One region of the Streptomyces spinoverrucosus genome, then DNA from elsewhere that is predicted to be linked to it. Evidence: riboswitches for the same ligand, from Rfam matches in the RefSeq annotation. Region 1 holds a riboswitch; each other region holds the start of a gene.

What was found. Region 1 has a riboswitch for cobalamin ahead of I2W78_RS35550 ((2Fe-2S) ferredoxin domain-containing protein). Riboswitches for the same ligand answer to the same signal wherever they lie in the genome.
Positions count from the first base shown of each region.
Region 2: linked by a shared signal. The riboswitch ahead of I2W78_RS06950 (CoA-acylating methylmalonate-semialdehyde dehydrogenase) and the one ahead of I2W78_RS35550 ((2Fe-2S) ferredoxin domain-containing protein) in region 1 are both predicted to bind cobalamin.
Region 3: linked by a shared signal. The riboswitch ahead of I2W78_RS12310 (ribonucleoside-diphosphate reductase subunit alpha) and the one ahead of I2W78_RS35550 ((2Fe-2S) ferredoxin domain-containing protein) in region 1 are both predicted to bind cobalamin.
Region 4: linked by a shared signal. The riboswitch ahead of I2W78_RS31905 (cobalamin biosynthesis protein) and the one ahead of I2W78_RS35550 ((2Fe-2S) ferredoxin domain-containing protein) in region 1 are both predicted to bind cobalamin.

Region 1 is NZ_JADPZX010000002.1:19,517-23,719, reverse strand. It holds gene I2W78_RS35560 (Gfo/Idh/MocA family protein) at 1-17, shown strand, start outside; gene I2W78_RS35555 (BCCT family transporter) at 44-1,738, opposite strand; cobalamin riboswitch at 1,879-2,074, shown strand; gene I2W78_RS35550 ((2Fe-2S) ferredoxin domain-containing protein) at 2,117-2,506, shown strand; gene I2W78_RS35545 (ABC transporter substrate-binding protein) at 2,604-3,596, shown strand; gene I2W78_RS35540 (FecCD family ABC transporter permease) at 3,638-4,203, shown strand, end outside.
Region 2 is NZ_JADPZX010000001.1:1,514,601-1,518,803, forward strand. It holds gene I2W78_RS06945 (acyl-CoA dehydrogenase family protein) at 1-192, opposite strand, end outside; gene I2W78_RS06950 (CoA-acylating methylmalonate-semialdehyde dehydrogenase) at 198-1,721, opposite strand; cobalamin riboswitch at 1,917-2,090, opposite strand; gene I2W78_RS06955 (cobalamin-binding protein) at 2,163-3,092, shown strand; partial or broken gene I2W78_RS40305 (GNAT family N-acetyltransferase) at 3,249-3,422, shown strand; gene I2W78_RS06965 (ABC transporter ATP-binding protein) at 3,568-4,203, opposite strand, start outside.
Region 3 is NZ_JADPZX010000001.1:2,761,725-2,765,927, reverse strand. It holds gene I2W78_RS12310 (ribonucleoside-diphosphate reductase subunit alpha) at 1-1,765, opposite strand, end outside; cobalamin riboswitch at 1,890-2,029, opposite strand; gene I2W78_RS12305 (GNAT family N-acetyltransferase) at 2,083-2,589, opposite strand; gene mctP (monocarboxylate uptake permease MctP) at 2,732-4,203, opposite strand, start outside.
Region 4 is NZ_JADPZX010000001.1:7,021,426-7,025,628, forward strand. It holds gene I2W78_RS31900 (cobyric acid synthase) at 1-986, opposite strand, end outside; partial or broken gene I2W78_RS31905 (cobalamin biosynthesis protein) at 983-1,923, opposite strand; cobalamin riboswitch at 2,026-2,166, opposite strand; gene I2W78_RS41225 (DUF397 domain-containing protein) at 2,484-2,693, shown strand; gene I2W78_RS31915 (hypothetical protein) at 2,723-3,034, shown strand; gene I2W78_RS31920 (hypothetical protein) at 2,964-3,359, opposite strand; gene I2W78_RS40845 (Scr1 family TA system antitoxin-like transcriptional regulator) at 3,556-3,720, opposite strand; gene I2W78_RS31930 (hypothetical protein) at 4,110-4,203, opposite strand, start outside.

The sequences.
Region 1 (4,203 bases):
TGCCGCCGGCCACCTGACCACACCCCGGCACCCCGCAGGGACGTCACGGCTCGTCGTCGGTCTCCCTGCGGGCCTGCGCCGCCCGCCGCAGCCGGTAGTGGCGCGCCGGAGCCTGTCCTGCGACCACGTCGCCGACCATCGTGCGTACGACGTCCTGCAGCCGGTGCAGTGCGTGGTGCCGCGTGTGTCCCGCGCCCGGGTCCTCCCGCAGCTCCTTCAGCAGCGCCCAGCACAGCAGCAGCATGACGACCACGAACGGCAGCGCCACCAGGATCGTCGCCGTCTGCAGCGAGTTCAGCCCGCCCACCACCAGCAGCACCGCCGCCACCGCCGCCATCAGCACACCCCACAGCACGACGAGCCACGACGGCGGGTGCAGCGCGCCGCGACTGGTCAGGGAGCCCATCACCAGCGACGCCGAGTCGGCGCTCGTGACGAAGTAGGTCATGACCAGGACCATCGCCGCGAACGACGTGACCGTGCCGATCGGCAGGGCGTCCAGCATCGCGAACAGCGCCGCCTCGGCGCCGTCCGCCACCTCGCCCCCGAGGTCCGCCTGACCGGTCGACTCCAGCCGCAGCGCCGTACCGCCCATCACGCAGAACCAGACGACGGTCGCACCGCTCGGCACCAGCAGCACTCCGATGAGGAACTCGCGGATGCTCCGGCCGTGCGAGATACGGGCGATGAACGTCCCCACGAACGGTGCCCACGACAGCCACCACGCCCAGTAGAAGATCGTCCAGGTGCCCAGCCACGACTGGTCGGAGAAGGCGCCGGTGCGCGTGGCCATCGGCAGCAGGTCGTTGAGATAGCCGCCGACGGACGCCGGGATCGTGTCCAGGATGTGGACGGTGGGGCCGAACAGGAAGACGAACAGCATCAGAGCGGCGGCGAGCACGATGTTCAGCGTCGACAGCCACTTGATGCCCCGGTGCAGACCGGAGAAGGCCGAGACGACGAACGCCGCCGACAGGACCGCGATGATGACCAGTTCCGTGTTCCGGGTGGCGCCGATTCCCGCCGTGAGGTCGAGCCCCTCGGCCACCTGGAGCGCGCCCAGGCCCAGACTCGTCGCCGTACCGAACACGGTCGCGAAGACGGCGAGCAGATCGATCACCTTGCCGGGCCAGGACACCGCCCGCCGCGCCCCGATGAGCGGCACGAACGCGGCGCTGAGCCGATTGCCGCGGCCCTTGCGGAAACCGGCGTACGCCAGCGCCAGCCCGGCGATCCCGTAGATGGCCCATGGGGTGAGCGTCCAGTGGAAGAACGAGTACTCCAGGGCCGTACGCGCCGCCGCGGCGGACTCGGCGGGCACTCCGCTCGCCGGGGGCGGCGCCAGATAGTGCGTGAGCGGCTCCCCGACGCCGTAGAACATCAGGCCGATGCCCATGCCCGCGCTGAACATCATCGCGATCCAGGCGAGGTTCCCGAACTCCGGCTCGGAGTCGTCCTCGCCCAGCCTGATCAGGCCGAACCGGCTGAACGCGATCACCAGGCACAGGACCAGGAACACGTCCGCGGCGACCACGAACAGCCAGCCGAAGTTGTCCAGGACCCAGGCCAGACTGGCTGAGGAGACGCTGTCGAAGGACTCGTCACCGAGCCAGGCCCACAGCACCACGGCGGCGACCGCGGCCATCCCGATCCCGACGAGGGCGCGGTCGGGCGCACCGTTGACCGGAGCGCCGGACGGAGGATCCGGCTGAGGCTGATCGATCGATTCCGTGCTCATGACGCCCAACTATGGTGCGGTATCACCCCATAACGAGGGGTGGCGCGCCGCCCGGCGGTACCGATGGGGGCGGCGCGTTCCGCATGGCGCCCGCCGGTGGTGTGCAGCACTTCACCGTGGCCGGCCGCGCTGCGGGCGTATGAGATGACGAGTCCGTCTGTCATGATGTCCCGCGAAAAGGCGACGGCGGAACGAGGAAGCCGGTGTGAATCCGGCGCGGTCCCGCCACTGTGATCGGCGAGCGGATCCCGAACAGACCACTGCCCGGACGAGGGTGGGAAGGCCGGGACGAGCACTGACCCGAGAGCCAGGAGACTCACGCGGTCGCCTCCTCGACGTGACCGGGGCGGATTTCCCCGGGGAGGAGGGCTTGTTCTGATGTCTGCCGAGACATCACGGGGCGGTTCGGTGCCGTGCCGGGTCGTCGTGTGCCGTGACTGCTGCTGCGGCAGCCCGAAGGTGACCGGCGTCGACCACGGTGAGCAGACCACGCGTCTGGCCGAGAGCGCCCCGGTCCGGATCACCGACTGTCTCGACGTGTGCGACCAGGCGAACGTGATCGTCGTACAGCCCTCGTCGCAGGGGCGCGCCGCCGGGGGCCGGCCTGTGTGGTTCGGCCTGGTCAACGATTCCGCCGCGACCGACGACATCGCCGCCTGGGTCCGGGCGGGCGGCCCGGGTCTCGCCGCGCTGCCGGAGATCCTGAGTCTCTACGTCTTCACCCCGCCACGGCGTGCCCGGTCCGGGGCGCTCGTGCCGCCGGGCTGACCACCTTCCCGACGCCACTGAACGAGCCGTATCCGGCCACTTCCGGACCACCGTCCGGATGGTTCCACGTTCCACCCCGCGGTGAGAGGACCACCACATGATGGGCAAGCGCCCGCTCTCCCTGCTGTCGGCGATCGCCGCGGCTGCCCTGCTGATATCCGGCTGTGGCGGCACCGCCACCGAGAACGACGCCGCCCAGTCGGACACCGCCGCCGAGGGCTTCCCGGTCACCGTGTCCAACTGCGGTGTGCGGACCACCTATCAGCGACCCCCGCAGCGCGCGGTGTCGCTGAACCAGCACGCGACCGAGGTCATGCTGGCCCTCGGGCTGGAGAACTCGATGGTGGGCACGGCCTACCTCGACGACAAGATCCTCCCGGAGTACCAGGACGCGTACGACGGGATCAAGGTCGTCGCCAAGGAGTACCCGTCCTTCGAGACGCTGCTGGCCGCCGAACCCGACTTCGCCTACGGCGGGTTCGCCAGCACCTTCGACGAGAAGGAGGGCCGCAGCCGCGACGCCCTGTCCAAGGCCGGGATCAACTCCTATCTGAACATCGAGGAATGCCCGTCCGGCCCCGTGACGATGACCACGATGGACCAGGAGATCCGGAACGTGGCCAAGATCTTCGGTGTACCGGACCGGGCCGAGCGGGAGTTGAAGGAACTCCACGCCACCCTGGACACGGTCGAGGAAAAGCTCGCCGGAGTCACTCCGGTCAAGCTCTTCGTCTACGACAGCGGCGACAAGACCGCCTTCACCGCGGGCGGCGCGGGCATCGGCAACGAGATGATCAAGCAGGCCGGCGGGGTGAACCTCTTCGCGGACCTGGACAAGGTGTTCGGTGACGTGTCGTTCGAGCAGGTGGCCGAGCGCGCGCCCGAGGTCGTCGTCATCTACGACTACGGCGACCAGCCGGTCGCGGACAAGAAGAAGTTCCTGCTGAACAACCCGGCGCTCAAGGACGTACCCGCCATCAAGAACAAGCGGTTCGCGGTGCTGCCGCTGTCGTCCACGGTGCTGGGCGTGCGGGTGCCCGCCGGCGTGGAGTCCCTGGCCCGGCAGCTCCACCCGGACCGCTTCAAGTGAGCGGCGCTATCGACGCCAAGGGCGTGACCGACGAGCAGGACGTGTCAGACGCGAGCGGGCCCGGGGAAACCCTCGGGCGCCGCCCCGGTGTCCCGTACGCACTCGTGCTCCTGCTGCTGACCGCTCTGGTGCTCGCCGCGGCGACCTTCGGGTTCGCCGTCGGATCCGTCGGCGTCCCGCCCGACCAGGTCTGGGGCATCCTGCTGCACCGGGTGCATCCGGCTCTGGCCGACCCGACCTGGACCGCCGTCCGCGAGACGATCGTCATCGACGTACGGCTGCCCCGGGTACTGCTGGCCGGCGTCGTGGGCGCCGGCCTTGCGGTGTGCGGGATGGCCCTGCAGGCACTCGTACGCAACCCCCTCGCGGACCCGATGCTGCTCGGGGTGTCGTCCGGCGCCTCGGTCGGCGCGGTGCTGGTCGTCGTCTTCAACCTCACCCTGTTCGGTGTGTTCTCGCTGCCGGTGGCGGCGTTCCTCGGTGCCCTCGCCGCGCTCGTCGCCGTCTACTTCCTGGCCCGGTCCGGCGGGCGAATGACCACCGTGCGGCTGGTACTGGCGGGCGTGGCGACGGCCGAGGTGCTGTCGGCGCTCGCCAGCTTCCTCGT
Region 2 (4,203 bases), on a different contig from region 1:
AGTGAGGCCGGAGCCTCCGGACTCCTCACGGACGTACACGCCGCCGAGGCCGAGACCGGCCGCCTTGCGGAGCACGTCGACGGGGAAGTGCTTGTCCCGGTCCCAGTCGAGGGCGTGCGGGGCGAGATGGTCCTGGGCGAAGTCGAGGGTGGTCTCGACAAGGGCCTGCTGGTCCTCGGTGAGCATGGTCATACCGCTCACCCCATCGTCGGGATGGTGAAACTGGCGCCTTCCCTGAGGCCGGCGGGCCAGCGTGAAGTGACCGTCTTCGTACGGGTGTAGAAGCGGATCGCGTCCGGACCGTGCTGGTTCAGATCGCCGAATCCGGAGCGCTTCCAGCCGCCGAACGTGTGGTAGGCGACCGGCACCGGGATGGGCACGTTGACGCCGACCATGCCGGTGTTCACACGCCGGGTGAAGTCGCGGGCGGTGTCGCCGTCCCGGGTGAAGATCGCGACGCCGTTGCCGTAGGTGTGCTCGCTGGGCAGGCGCAGGGCCTCCTCGTAGTCGGCGGCGCGGACGACGGACAGGACCGGGCCGAAGATCTCCTCCTGGTAGATGCGCATGGAAGGAGTCACCCGGTCGAAGAGGGAGGCGCCCGCGAAGAAGCCGTCCTCGTGGCCGGGGAGGGTGAAGTCCCGTCCGTCGACGACGAGTTCGGCGCCCTCCTCGACACCGAGGTCGACGTAGGAGCGGACGCGGTCGACGGCGTCTTGGCCGACCAGGGGGCCGAAGTCGGCGTCCGGGTCGTCGCTGCGGCCGATGCGCAGGCCGGCGATGCGGTCCTTGAGGCGGGCCACGAGGGCGTCGGCGGTCTGTTCGCCCACCGGTACGGCCACGGAGATCGCCATGCAGCGCTCGCCCGCCGAGCCGTATCCGGCACCGATCAGGGCGTCGACGGCCTGGTCGAGGTCGGCGTCCGGCATCACGATCATGTGGTTCTTGGCGCCGCCGAAGCACTGGGCGCGCTTGCCGTGGGCGGCGGCGGTGGCGTAGACGTGCGCGGCGATCGGGGTGGAGCCGACGAAGCCGAGGGCGGCGACGCGCGGGTCTTCGAGGAGGGTGTCGACGGTCTCGCGGGCGCCGTTGACGACGTTGAGGACGCCGGGCGGCAGGCCCGCCTCCAGGAAGAGTTCCGCGAGGCGGAGCGGGACCGACGGGTCGCGCTCGGAGGGCTTGAGGATGAAGGCGTTGCCGCAGGCCAGGGCCGGGGCGGCCTTCCACAGGGGAATCATCGCGGGGAAGTTGAACGGGGTGATCCCGGCGACCACGCCGAGCGGTGCGCGCAGCGAGTGCACGTCGATGCCCGTGCCCGCGTTGTCGGTGAACTCGCCCTTGAGCAGGTGCGGGATGCCCGCTGCGAACTCGACGACCTCCAAGCCGCGTTGGATGTCACCGTGCGCGTCGGCGATGGTCTTGCCGTGCTCGGAGGACAGCAGCCGGGCCAGCGCATCCTTCTCCTCCTCCACAAGCTGGAGGAAGCGCAGGAGCACACGCGCCCGGCGCTGCGGGTTCCAGGCGGCCCATTCGCGCTGGGCCTCGGCGGCGTCGGCGATGGCCGCCGCGGTCTCGGCACGGTTCGCCAGCGGTACATGGGCCTGGACGCGGCCGGTGTTGGGGTCGTACACCTCGCCGTAGGCCCCCGATGTACCCGGGGTGTGCTTGCCGCCGACGAAATGGGTCAACTCGCGCACAGCGGCGCGGTCGTGTTCGCGGACCATCGATGCCTGCTCTCGTCAGGTGGGATCCGGGGATGGCACGCCGGTCCGGCACCTCGGGACGCTCGTGGCGTCGGGGTGCGGGGCAGCGCGAGATCGCGTATGGCTCGAAGCCCGTCCTCGTCAGAGAACGGGGGATTCACCTGGGTCGTGGGTGCACACCGGTGCCATGCGTGTCTGCTCCATCCTCGTGGACAACACGGAACAAATCCCACGGCCGGTATCCTGACTCCCGGATCAGCGCGCGCCGTCCGCCTTCCCGACATCCAGCTCGTCAGTGGCGTATCTCTCGACGGCGTACTCCCCGGTCACAGTGGCGGGACCGTGCCGGATTCACACCGGCTTCCCTGCACCGCGGGCCTTCCCCACGAATATATAGTTGGACGTCCTAGTAAATCCAGTCCTGCCGTGCGGCGGATGACATCGGGCGCCTAGGGTCGCGGTATGCGCATCGTCTCCCTGCTGCCCGCCGCGACCGACATCGTGGCCGAGCTCGGCCTCATCGAACGGCTGGTCGGCCGGACCCACGAGTGCGACTGGCCTCCCGCTTCGGTGACCGGCGTACAGGTCGTCACGCGTGCGGAATTCACCCCGGACGACCTCACCAGCCGCGAGATCTCCGACGCCGTGGGCGGCTCGGCGCACTCCGGGTCGTCCCTCTACACCCTCGACACCGAGGCCCTGGCCGGCCTCCGCCCGGACGTCGTCCTCACCCAGGACCTGTGCGACGTGTGCGCCGTGTCGTACGAGAAGGTGAGCCGGGCCGTACGTGTCCTGGACGCCGGCACCCGCGTCCTCAGCCTGGAGCCGCGCACTCTCGACGACGTACTGGACTGTCTGGTCACGGTCGGCGAGCTGCTCGGAGTGCGGGAGCGGGCCGAGCAGCGTCGGGCGGAGCTGCGGGCCCGGCTCGACCGGGTCCGTGCTGCGGTGGCGGGGCGGGACCGGCCGCGCGTCGTCGCCATCGAGTGGCTGGACCCGCTGTGGCCCGCCGGACACTGGGTGCCCGAGCAGATCACCCGCGCCGGGGGCGAGCCGCTGCTCGCCGCGCCCGGCGAACACACCAAGCCGATGACCTGGGAGGCCGTACGCGCGGCCCAGCCGGACGTCGTCCTGGTGCTGCCCTGCGGCTTCGCTCCCGAACGGACGCTGAAGGAACGGGAGTTGCTGACCGCTCTGCCCGGCTGGGCGGACCTGCCCGCCGTCCGGGCCGGCCGGGTGTGGGTGCTCGACGGCCCGGCCTACTTCAACCGCCCCGGCCCGCGCGTGGTCCGTGGCGCGGAGGTACTGGCGCATGTCCTGCACGGTGTGCGGGCCGGGGAGACGGTTACGGCGGCGGAGGCGCGCCCGTTCGAGGACGACGCCCGCCGCTGAAGCGGGTCACGACCGGCGCCGGAAGCGGTGCTGGTACCGCAGGTGGATCAGCAGGGCGTACAGCACGGCGCGCGCCGTTCACGCCAGATACAGGCCGGGGAGCCCGAGGCAGAGAGGGACGCCGAGGAGCCAGGTGTCCCGCGCCGCCGGAGCCCCGAGCTCGCGGTCCGCGCCGATGCCCGGGGCGCCGGTCTCGCGGGCAAGCTCCTGGAGGCCGTGACCGCCGACGCCCCCGAGGGCCGCTCCTGGCTGCTGACGTCCGTCCAGTCGCCACGAGCCATGTCCTTCTACCGCCACCAGGGCTGGACCCCCGCCACCCCGCCCGTTCCCTGGCCCCCCAACCCCTGTAACCACGGCCCCAACCTCGGTAGGTAGGCCCGAACACCGGAAGCGGTGCGGGAATGCCCAGTCGTCTGTCGAAGCGGTGCACTCTCCTCATCCGGCTACGACATCACCGGTCAGCAGCTGACGAGTCCTATTGGGGATCGAGTTGCATCACCTGTGTGGCAGTCGTTCCCGTGGCGGTGGCGGCCAGGTAGGTGATGCGGAGGGTGCCGGTGGTGGGTTCGCGGTCGACGAGGACGTTGACGCCGTAGACCGACTTGATCAGGTCCGGGGTCAGCACGGCCTCCGGGGTGCCCGCCGCGGCGACCTCGCCGTGGTCGAGGACGACGATGTGGTCGCAGTAACGGGCGGCGAGGTTGAGGTCGTGCAGGGCGACGACGCAGGTGACGTCCAGTGATGTCAGCAGGTCGAGGAGTTCGAGCTGGTGGCGTATGTCGAGGTGGTTGGTGGGTTCGTCGAGCAGGATCTCCTGCGGTTCCTGGGCGAGGGCGCGGGCGAGTTGGGCACGCTGCTTCTCCCCTCCGGAGAGGGTGTGCCAGCTCTGGTACTGCTTGCCGGTGATGTCGGTCCGTTCCAGCGCCGCGTCGACGATCCGCCGATCGTGCTCCGTCAGCGCGTCGAAGCGGCCGCGGAACGGTGTGCGCCCGAGTTCCACGACCTGGCGGACGTTGACGTGGTGGTGGGCGGACACGTCCTGTTCGACGACGGCGAGCCGGCGGGCCCGCACCCGGCGGCTGAGGTCGTGCAGGCTGGTGTCGTCGAAGTG
Region 3 (4,203 bases), on a different contig from region 1:
AGCGCTCCGGCCACGCCGGCTCGACGTCGAAGTGGTCGGGGTGCAGCACGCCCCGGGCGGTACGGGTCTTGTCCCACGCGGGCAGCGGCCCGTTGCGCTCGGCGAGGTCGGCGGACGCCTCGTACGCGGCGAGCATGATGCGCTCGGCGATCCGGGTGGACAGGGCCTTCGCCTGGGGCGAGTCGAAGGGCAGCCGCAGCTTGAAGAAGACGTCCTGCAGGCCCATCGCGCCGAGGCCGACGGGACGCCACCGGGCGTTGGAGCGGCCCGCCTGCTCGGTCGGGTAGAAGTTGATGTCGACCACGCGGTCGAGGAAGGTGACGGCGGTGCGGACGGTGGCGTCCAGCCGCTCCCAGTCGATGTCTTGAGTCGCCGTGTCGACAAAGGCGCCCAGGTTCACCGACCCCAGGTTGCAGACGGCCGTCTCCCCGTCGCTGGTGACCTCCAGGATCTCCGTGCAGAGGTTCGAGGAGTGCACGACGTGGCCCGGCTCGGCGGTCTGGTTGGCGGTCCGGTTGGCGGCGTCCTTGAAGGTCATCCAGCCGTTGCCGGTCTGCGCGAGGGTGCGCATCATCCGGCCGTACAGCTCGCGGGCGGGCAGCGTCTTCTTCGCCAGGCCCCGCGCCTCGGCCTCGCGGTAGGCGGCGTCGAACTCCTCGCCCCACAGGTCGACCAGCTCGGGCACGTCCGACGGCGAGAACAGCGACCACTGCGCGTCCGCGTTCACCCGGCGCATGAACTCGTCCGGGATCCAGTGCGCGAGGTTGAGGTTGTGCGTACGGCGGGCGTCCTCGCCGGTGTTGTCGCGCAGCTCCAGGAACTCCTCGATGTCGGAGTGCCAGGTCTCCAGGTAGACCGCGGCCGCGCCCTTGCGCCGGCCGCCCTGGTTCACGGCGGCGACGGAGGCGTCGAGGGTCTTCAGGAACGGGACGATGCCGTTGGAGTGGCCGTTGGTGCCGCGGATCAGGGAGCCGCGGGAACGGATCCGGGAGTACGAAAGCCCGATGCCGCCGGCGTGCTTGGAGAGCCGGGCCACCTGGTGGTAGCGCTCGTAGAGGGAGTCCAGCTCGTCCTTGGGGGAGTCCAGGAGGTAGCAGGACGACATCTGGGGGTGCCGGGTGCCGGAGTTGAACAGGGTGGGGGAGGAGGGGAGGTAGTCGAGGCGGCTCATGAGCCCGTAGAGCGCGGCGACTTCGTCCACCGACCGGGGGGTGTCGTCCTCGGCGAGGCCGGCGGCGACGCGCAGCATGAAGTGCTGGGGCGTCTCGATGACCCTGCGGGTGATCGGGTGCCGGAGCAGGTAGCGGCTGTGCAGGGTGCGCAGGCCGAAGTAGCCGAAGCGGTCGTCGGCGTTCGGGTCGATCAGGGCGTTCAGGCGGTCGGCGTGCCGGTGTACGAAGTCGGCCGTGCGGTCGGCGATGAGACCCTCCCGGTGCCCCACGGCGACGGACTCGGTGAAGGACGTGACGCCCTGGGAGGCGGCCTCGGCGGCGATGGAGATGGTCAGCAGCCGGGCGGCCAGCCGGGAGTAGGCGGGGTCCTCGGAGATGAGGCCGGCGGCGGCCTCCGTGGCCAGCTCGCGCAGCTCCGCCTCGTCCGCCCGGGCGGAGCGGCCGCGCAGCGCGGCGGCGGCGACCCGGCCGGGGTCGGCGTCGGGGAGGTCGGCGGTCAGCTCGGTCAGGGTCCGCAGCAACGCGGTTCCGGGACCGTCGGTTTCCACTTCCACCGGAGTCGCTTTGGCCGGTTCGGCTGGCGCGATGGTCATGTGGGGCTCTCCCTCGCTCGGCACAGGGGCCTTGCGGAGGGCAGGGGGCAGCACACGAGCGCACGCGGCGTCGCGTCCACCGGCCCATTCCACGAGGCCCGGACGTCGGGCACCCGGACCGGACGGGCCGGGTGCGCTGTCGGCAGGTCCTCGGACTGACTCCTGTGCACGGCGTCTGTGGGAACAGACATGCACAAGTACACCGTTGCGGGACAGTTCCGGATTCGCACCGGATTCCCCTGCGGCGACAGCGAGCATGAGCATACATCTAGTGCCGGGTGCGGAAGGCACCCCCATATGTTGTGTCGCCGATGACTTCAGAGCGTCAACTGGTAGGTGAGAAGCGTGATGTCGTCGAGGTGGGGGATGGGGTTCCAGTCGCGGTCGGGTGTGCGGGTGAAGCCGAGGCGTTCGTAGATGCGGTGGGCTGTGTGCATGGTGCGCTGGGTGGAGAGGACGATGCCGGTGCAGCCGTCGGCGGTGCGTGCGCGGTCGATGCAGGCGCGTACGAGGGCCTCGCCGACGCCTCGGCCGCGGGCCTCCGGCGCTACGGCCAACATGCGGATCTCGGCCTCTCCGAGGCCCGCTATGTCGGCCATGGGGCCGCCGGAGGGGACGAAGGTCACGCCGCCCAGGACGCGTTCGTGCTCGACGGCTACCAGTACCTCTGCGGCGGCCGCCCGCTTCGCTACGTTGTTGAGTTCCCCGAGGTATTCGTCGCTCTCCCCGAAGTCCAGTAGGCCGTCCTGGAGATAGGCCTGGGCCGTGATGTCGCCGAGGGCGTCGTATTCGGTGGGGATGGCGGGGCGGATGACGATGTCCATGGGGGGAGTGTGTACGACAGCGGGCCGCCGTATGGCTCGATGCCGGCGGCCCGCTGCGGGTTGTGGTGGGTTCTCGCGCCCACGCGGCGGAGCCGCATATCGATACAGCCCCGCGCCCCTGAGGGCGTTGTTCTCGCGCTTCTTAGTGGCTTGCCCCAGCCGTTGCCGGGGGAAGCTCCACCTGGACTCCCGGGTCTCCGGCGTCCGCGGTGTAGTCCTCGGGCTTCGTCTCATCGATGCCCTCGGGGGCCTTCGCCGCCCTCAGGACGAAGGTGAGGACCACCGTCACCACCAGGTTGAGGACGAACGCGGTGAGGCCGATGTAGCCGATCTCGCCGATGCCGGGGATCTCCGCCGACGAGCCGCCGAAGTGCTTCTGGGTCGGGGAGGCGACGCCGTACGCCGCGACCGTGCCGTAGATCATGCCGACCGCCCAGCCGGCCAGCAGGGCCCAGCGGTGGAACCAGCGGGTGAACAGGCCGCCGACCAGGGCGGGCATGGTCTGCAGGATCCAGATGCCGCCCAGCAGCTGGAAGTTGATCGCGACCGTCTTGTCCATGCCGAGGACGAAGACGAGGGCGCCGACCTTCACCAGCAGGGACACCATCTTGGAGACCTTGGTCTCCTGTGCGGGCGTGGCGTCCGGCTTCAGGAAGTCCTTGTAGATGTTGCGGGTGAAGAGGTTCGCGGCCGCGATCGACATGATGGCCGCCGGGACCAGCGCGCCGATGCCGATCGCCGCGAACGCGACGCCCGTGAACCAGTCCGGGAACATGTTCTCGAACAGCTGCGGGATCGCCAGCTGGCCGTTCTCCACCTTGATACCGGCCGCGATCGCCATGAAGCCGAGCAGGCCCAGCATGCCCAGCATCAGCGAGTACAGCGGCAGGATCGTGGAGTTGCGGCGGATCACGTCCCGGCTGCGGCTGGAGAGGACCGCCGTCACGCTGTGCGGGTACATGAACAGCGCGAGCGCCGAGCCCAGCGCCAGCGTGGCGTAGGTCCACTGCGAGGCCGCGTTCGGTATGAGTCCGCCCGCACCGGCTGCCTCGTACTTGTCGCTCGCCGCGCTGAAGATGTCGTCGAAGCCGCCCAGCTTGATCGGGATGTAGATGATCGCGACGGCGATGACGATGTAGATCAGCGCGTCCTTCACGAACGCGATCAGGGCCGGTGCCCGCAGACCCGACGAGTAGGTGTACGCGGCCAGCACGCCGAAGGCGATCAGCAGCGGCAGGTCCTTGATGAACCAGTTGGTGTCCTCGCCACCGCCGATGCCCATCACGTCCAGCACGGCCTGGATGCCGACCAGCTGGAGCGCGATGTACGGCATCGTCGCGAGGATGCCGGTGACGGCCACCGCGAGGGAGAGGCCCTTCGAGCCGAAGCGGCCCCGGACGAAGTCCGAGGTGGTGACGTATCCGTGCTTGTGCGAGACGGACCACAGGCGGGGCAGGAAGACGAACATCATCGGGTAGATGAGGATCGTGTACGGCACCGCGAAGAAGCCGGCCGCGCCCGCGGCGTAGATCGCCGCCGGTACGGCGACGAAGGTGTACGCCGTGTAGAGGTCGCCGCCGAGCAGGAACCAGGTGATCCAGGTGCCGAACGACC
Region 4 (4,203 bases), on a different contig from region 1:
CGGGCGACGGCCGCCGCGAGCCCCCGCTCCCGCAGCCACTCCAGTGCCCGTACGGTCCCGCGCGTCCCCGGTATCACCACGAGATCGGCGTCGGCCAGCTCCTCGGGCCGGTCCACGAACCGCACCACGACACCGGGTTCGGCGGCGAGGGCGTCCACGTCCGTGAAGTTGGACATCAGCGGTACCGCACACACGGCGACGCGCAGCACGTCCGCGCCGACGGGCGGCGCGACGACGGACTCCCGCACGGCCCCGCGCATCGAGACGCGCAGTCCGTCCTCCTCGTCGATCCCCAGCCCGTGCCGGTACGGCAGCACACCGTACGTCCGCCGCCCGGTGAGCGTCCGGAGCATGTCCAGCCCCGGCTCCAGCAGGGAGACATCCCCGCGGAACTTGTTGACGAGGAACCCGGCGACGAACTCCTGGTCCTGCGGCGACAGCAGGGCGACGGTCCCGAAGAACGAGGCGAAGACCCCGCCACGGTCGATGTCGCCGACGACGAGCACGGGGAGCCGGGCGTTGCGCGCGATCCCCATGTTCACGATGTCCGTCCGCCGCAGATTGATCTCGGCCGGGCTGCCGGCCCCCTCACAGATCACCGCGTCATACGTGCCCCGCAACTCGGCGAGACAGTCGAGCACGGTACCGAGAAGCCGCTGCTGCCGTCCCCCGTGGTACCCGCGCGCGCTCATCTCCCCGACGGGCCTGCCCAGCAGCACCACCTGGCTGCTCCGCTCCCCGCCCGGCTTGAGCAGCACCGGGTTCATCAGCGCGGTCGGCTCCACACGGCACGCCTGCGCCTGCATGGCCTGCGCCCGCCCGATCTCGGCACCCTCGCGGGTGACGAACGAATTGAGCGACATGTTCTGCGCCTTGAAGGGCGCGACCTTGACGCCCTGCCGCACCAGCCAGCGGCAGATCCCGGCGGTGACGACACTCTTTCCGGCGTCGGAGGTGGTACCGGCGACCAGAAGTCCCCCGCTCATGACGCACGCCCCTTCCTCAGCATCCGCGCGCCCGCGCACACGCCGAGCGCGAGCCAGCCGACGCGCCGGGAGAGCCGTACGGCCCGATCGATGTCGGCGACTTCGACCAGACGTCCCCGGCCGTTGAGCAGGGGCCGGTGCTCGACCCGCCCCCGTACGAGAGGGTGCCGCCGAGCCGCACCCCCAGCGCGCCCGCGAACGACGCCTCCACGGGCCCGGCGTTGGGGCTGGGATGCCGACCGGCGTCGTCGTGCCAGGCCCGCACGGCCGCGCGCGGATCCGGTCCGGCGAGAGCGGCGAGTACGGCGGTCAGCCGAGCCCCCGGCCACCCGGCGACGTCGTCGAGCCGAGCGGAGGCCCACCCGTACCGCCGGTACTTGGGCGACTTGTGCCCGACCATGGCGTCCAGGGTGTTCACGGCTCGGAACCCGACGAGGCCGGGCACTCCACCGACGGCCCCCCACACCAGCGCCCCCACCACCGCGTCGGAGGTGTTCTCGGCGACCGACTCGACCACGGCGCGGGCGATCCCGTCGGCGTCGAGGGCCTGCGGATCCCGCCCGCACAGATGCGGCAGCCGCGCCCGCGCCCCCTCGACGTCCCCGGCCTCCAGGGCATGCCCGATGGCCCGGGCTTCGCGGGCGAGTGAAGTCCCCCCGACGACGGCCCAGGTGGCGAGCCCGGTGACGGCGACGGAGGCGGCGGGGGAGGACCGTACGACCCTGCGGGCGAGGGCACCGAGCGCGACGGCGCCACCGGCGCACACGGCGGTGTGCGCCGCACCCCAAGCGCGGTGGTCGCGCCACAACACCCGTTCCACGGCGGCGGCGGCCCGCCCGAACGCGGCGACCGGATGCCCGCGGCGCGGATCGCCGAGGAGGAGGTCGCCGAGGAGGCCGGCGGCGGCGCCGTACGCGAAGACGCGATCGGCACGCATGGGGCTCAGCCGGCCGTGCGGTCGGGCAGAGACCTGGTGCGGGACCTCACTGGGCAGCCGAGCATCGCGTTATGTCCTCACTCAGGGTGTCCGCGCCCTGGTTCGACGAGACCGGCGGCGAGAGTTCCTGGCTCCCGGGGAGTTACCTCCCCGGTCACAGTGGCGGGACCGCGCCGGATTCACACCGACTTCCTCTCCTGCCGCCGTACATGGCTCCGGAAGTCCACCACGGGGCCGGAACGGCCGTCAACTTGCCGTTGACCTGCGACGCTGCGGTGTGCGGAGTTCCACATCGCTGAAATATCGTCAGCCGTCGGAATCGGCGCCTTCTAGCCTCTTTCCAGGCCGGGAAGCTGGGCACACTCCAGGAGAACGGCAGTGCGAAGGCTGAGAGCGCCGGCGAGCGGCATTGGGTGATTCGTGGCGGGGAGACGAACCTGGTGTGGCCGAGCCTCCGTTGCCCTGGGGCGGACCCCGGGCGGTGGCGGGACACGGCGCTGGGGGACGTCGCGGTGAGGACGCCGTGTCGGTGCGCTGACTCTTGGGTGAAGGAGGTCGGTGTGATCGGCGGTGAGTCGTGGCGGCGGGTGTGGATCAGGAGCAGCCATTCCGGCAATACGGGCGGTGAGTGTCTGGAACTGGCCCTGGGGGAGACCGAGGTGCTCGTGCGTGACTCGAAGGGGCGCCACGACGCTGTGCTCACCTTCCGCCACGCCGCGTGGTGTGGTTTTCTGTCGGGGCTGGCGGACCCGGGAGCGGATGGTTCTTGACGATCCGTGCGGGGGCGGGAGGTAAGCGCATGGGAGACCGGGCCAAGGGTTCTTCCTCGGAGCGGACGAGGAAGCCGCACACAAGGGGGAGTTCGATCACGTCGGCCGCGCCGCTGGCGCTGTACGCCACGGTGATGGGTGGGCTCGCCGTCGGAGTCGGCGCCCTGGCCGCGCTGCTGGTGCCGGCCGGTGAGGCGCGTGCCGTGGTCTGGCTGGCGCTGACCGTGCTCATCGCCGGGGCCGCCGGTCTGTGGTGGGGGCTCACCCCGGTCAGCGACCGGCTCCGGGTTCTGCACCGGGCCCTGGCGTCGGCTCAGCCCCGGAGGTCCCCGCACCACTGACGGGGCCGCTCTGCGTGCTGCCGGAGCGATGGCGCAGCGCCCTGCCCAGTCCGGCGCCGAGCACGGTGACCAGCGCTGCTCCGGTCGCGCCGATCACCGCCGTGGTGAGCGGGGTCGCGATCCCGAAGGGGAGTGCGGGGGCGACTCTGGCGGCCACGGCGATGCTGAACAGCAGCAGACTGGCGCACGCCGTTCCCAGGAGCAGCCGGACCGACAGCAGGCGTATCTCCCCGTCCACCCGGGCGTTCTCCACCCGGATCAGAGCGTCCACCCACTCCGGCCGCTGCATGGCGTAGGCCTTCAGGGTGCAGTCGTCGAGTGGCACGGGTCCTTCCTGCTGAGCGGACTCGGGAGGGACCCCGGGATCCTCACCCGGCGGAACGGTCCGGGCCGCGCGCAACCGGCGCCACCACTCTCGCAACCCGAAGACCGCCATCGGTCCACCCCCGAACTCGCCCGGGCCGTCCCGTCCCGGGGTCAGTTGTTGTCCAGACTCTCCTTGACCGCGTCGATCAGCTCGATCATTCGGTCACCGTGACAAGCGATGCTGCTGATTTCCTCGAAACACTCCTCACGATGAACGTGGCCACGCTGAAGTGTGCCCCTGCGGAGAAGGGCAGCACCTGCAGGTTCACCCGGGGCCGCTGCATCAGCGTCTTGAGGTGGTCCAACTGCTGACGGAACACCGAAGGGCCGCCCCTCGTCGCCGTCGAGGTAGCGCTCCTGACGTGTCGTACGGAGCTCCACGAGTCGGCGCAGGTTCGGCCCCGCGTCACCGGTGGCGATCAGCGCGCCCGAGGTGAACACGGCTTACTCGCGGGCTTTGCGCAGCTCGATGCGGAGCCTGCGCCGATTCAGGCTCGGATCGATGTCTCTGGCCATGGTGCTCCCTGCCACATGTCGTCGTTGACTCGTCAGGCGGCCACTGTCGGACAGCAACTTCCCGGCAAGGTCGCTGCGCTGCTCCGAATGCGGATAAAACCCCCGCAAGCATTACAAAGCGCCTACGGGGGTTGATTCTGAAGTTGTCAGGGCTGAGCAGAGGTGAACAGAGACGGCCGTGAGGCTTCCGGTCTCAGGCCATGATCAGGAAAATTCCGTACGCCACCGCAGCCGCGCACAGCGCAAAGCACACGTACGCACCCGTGGTGGACAGCGCCGCTGAGCCG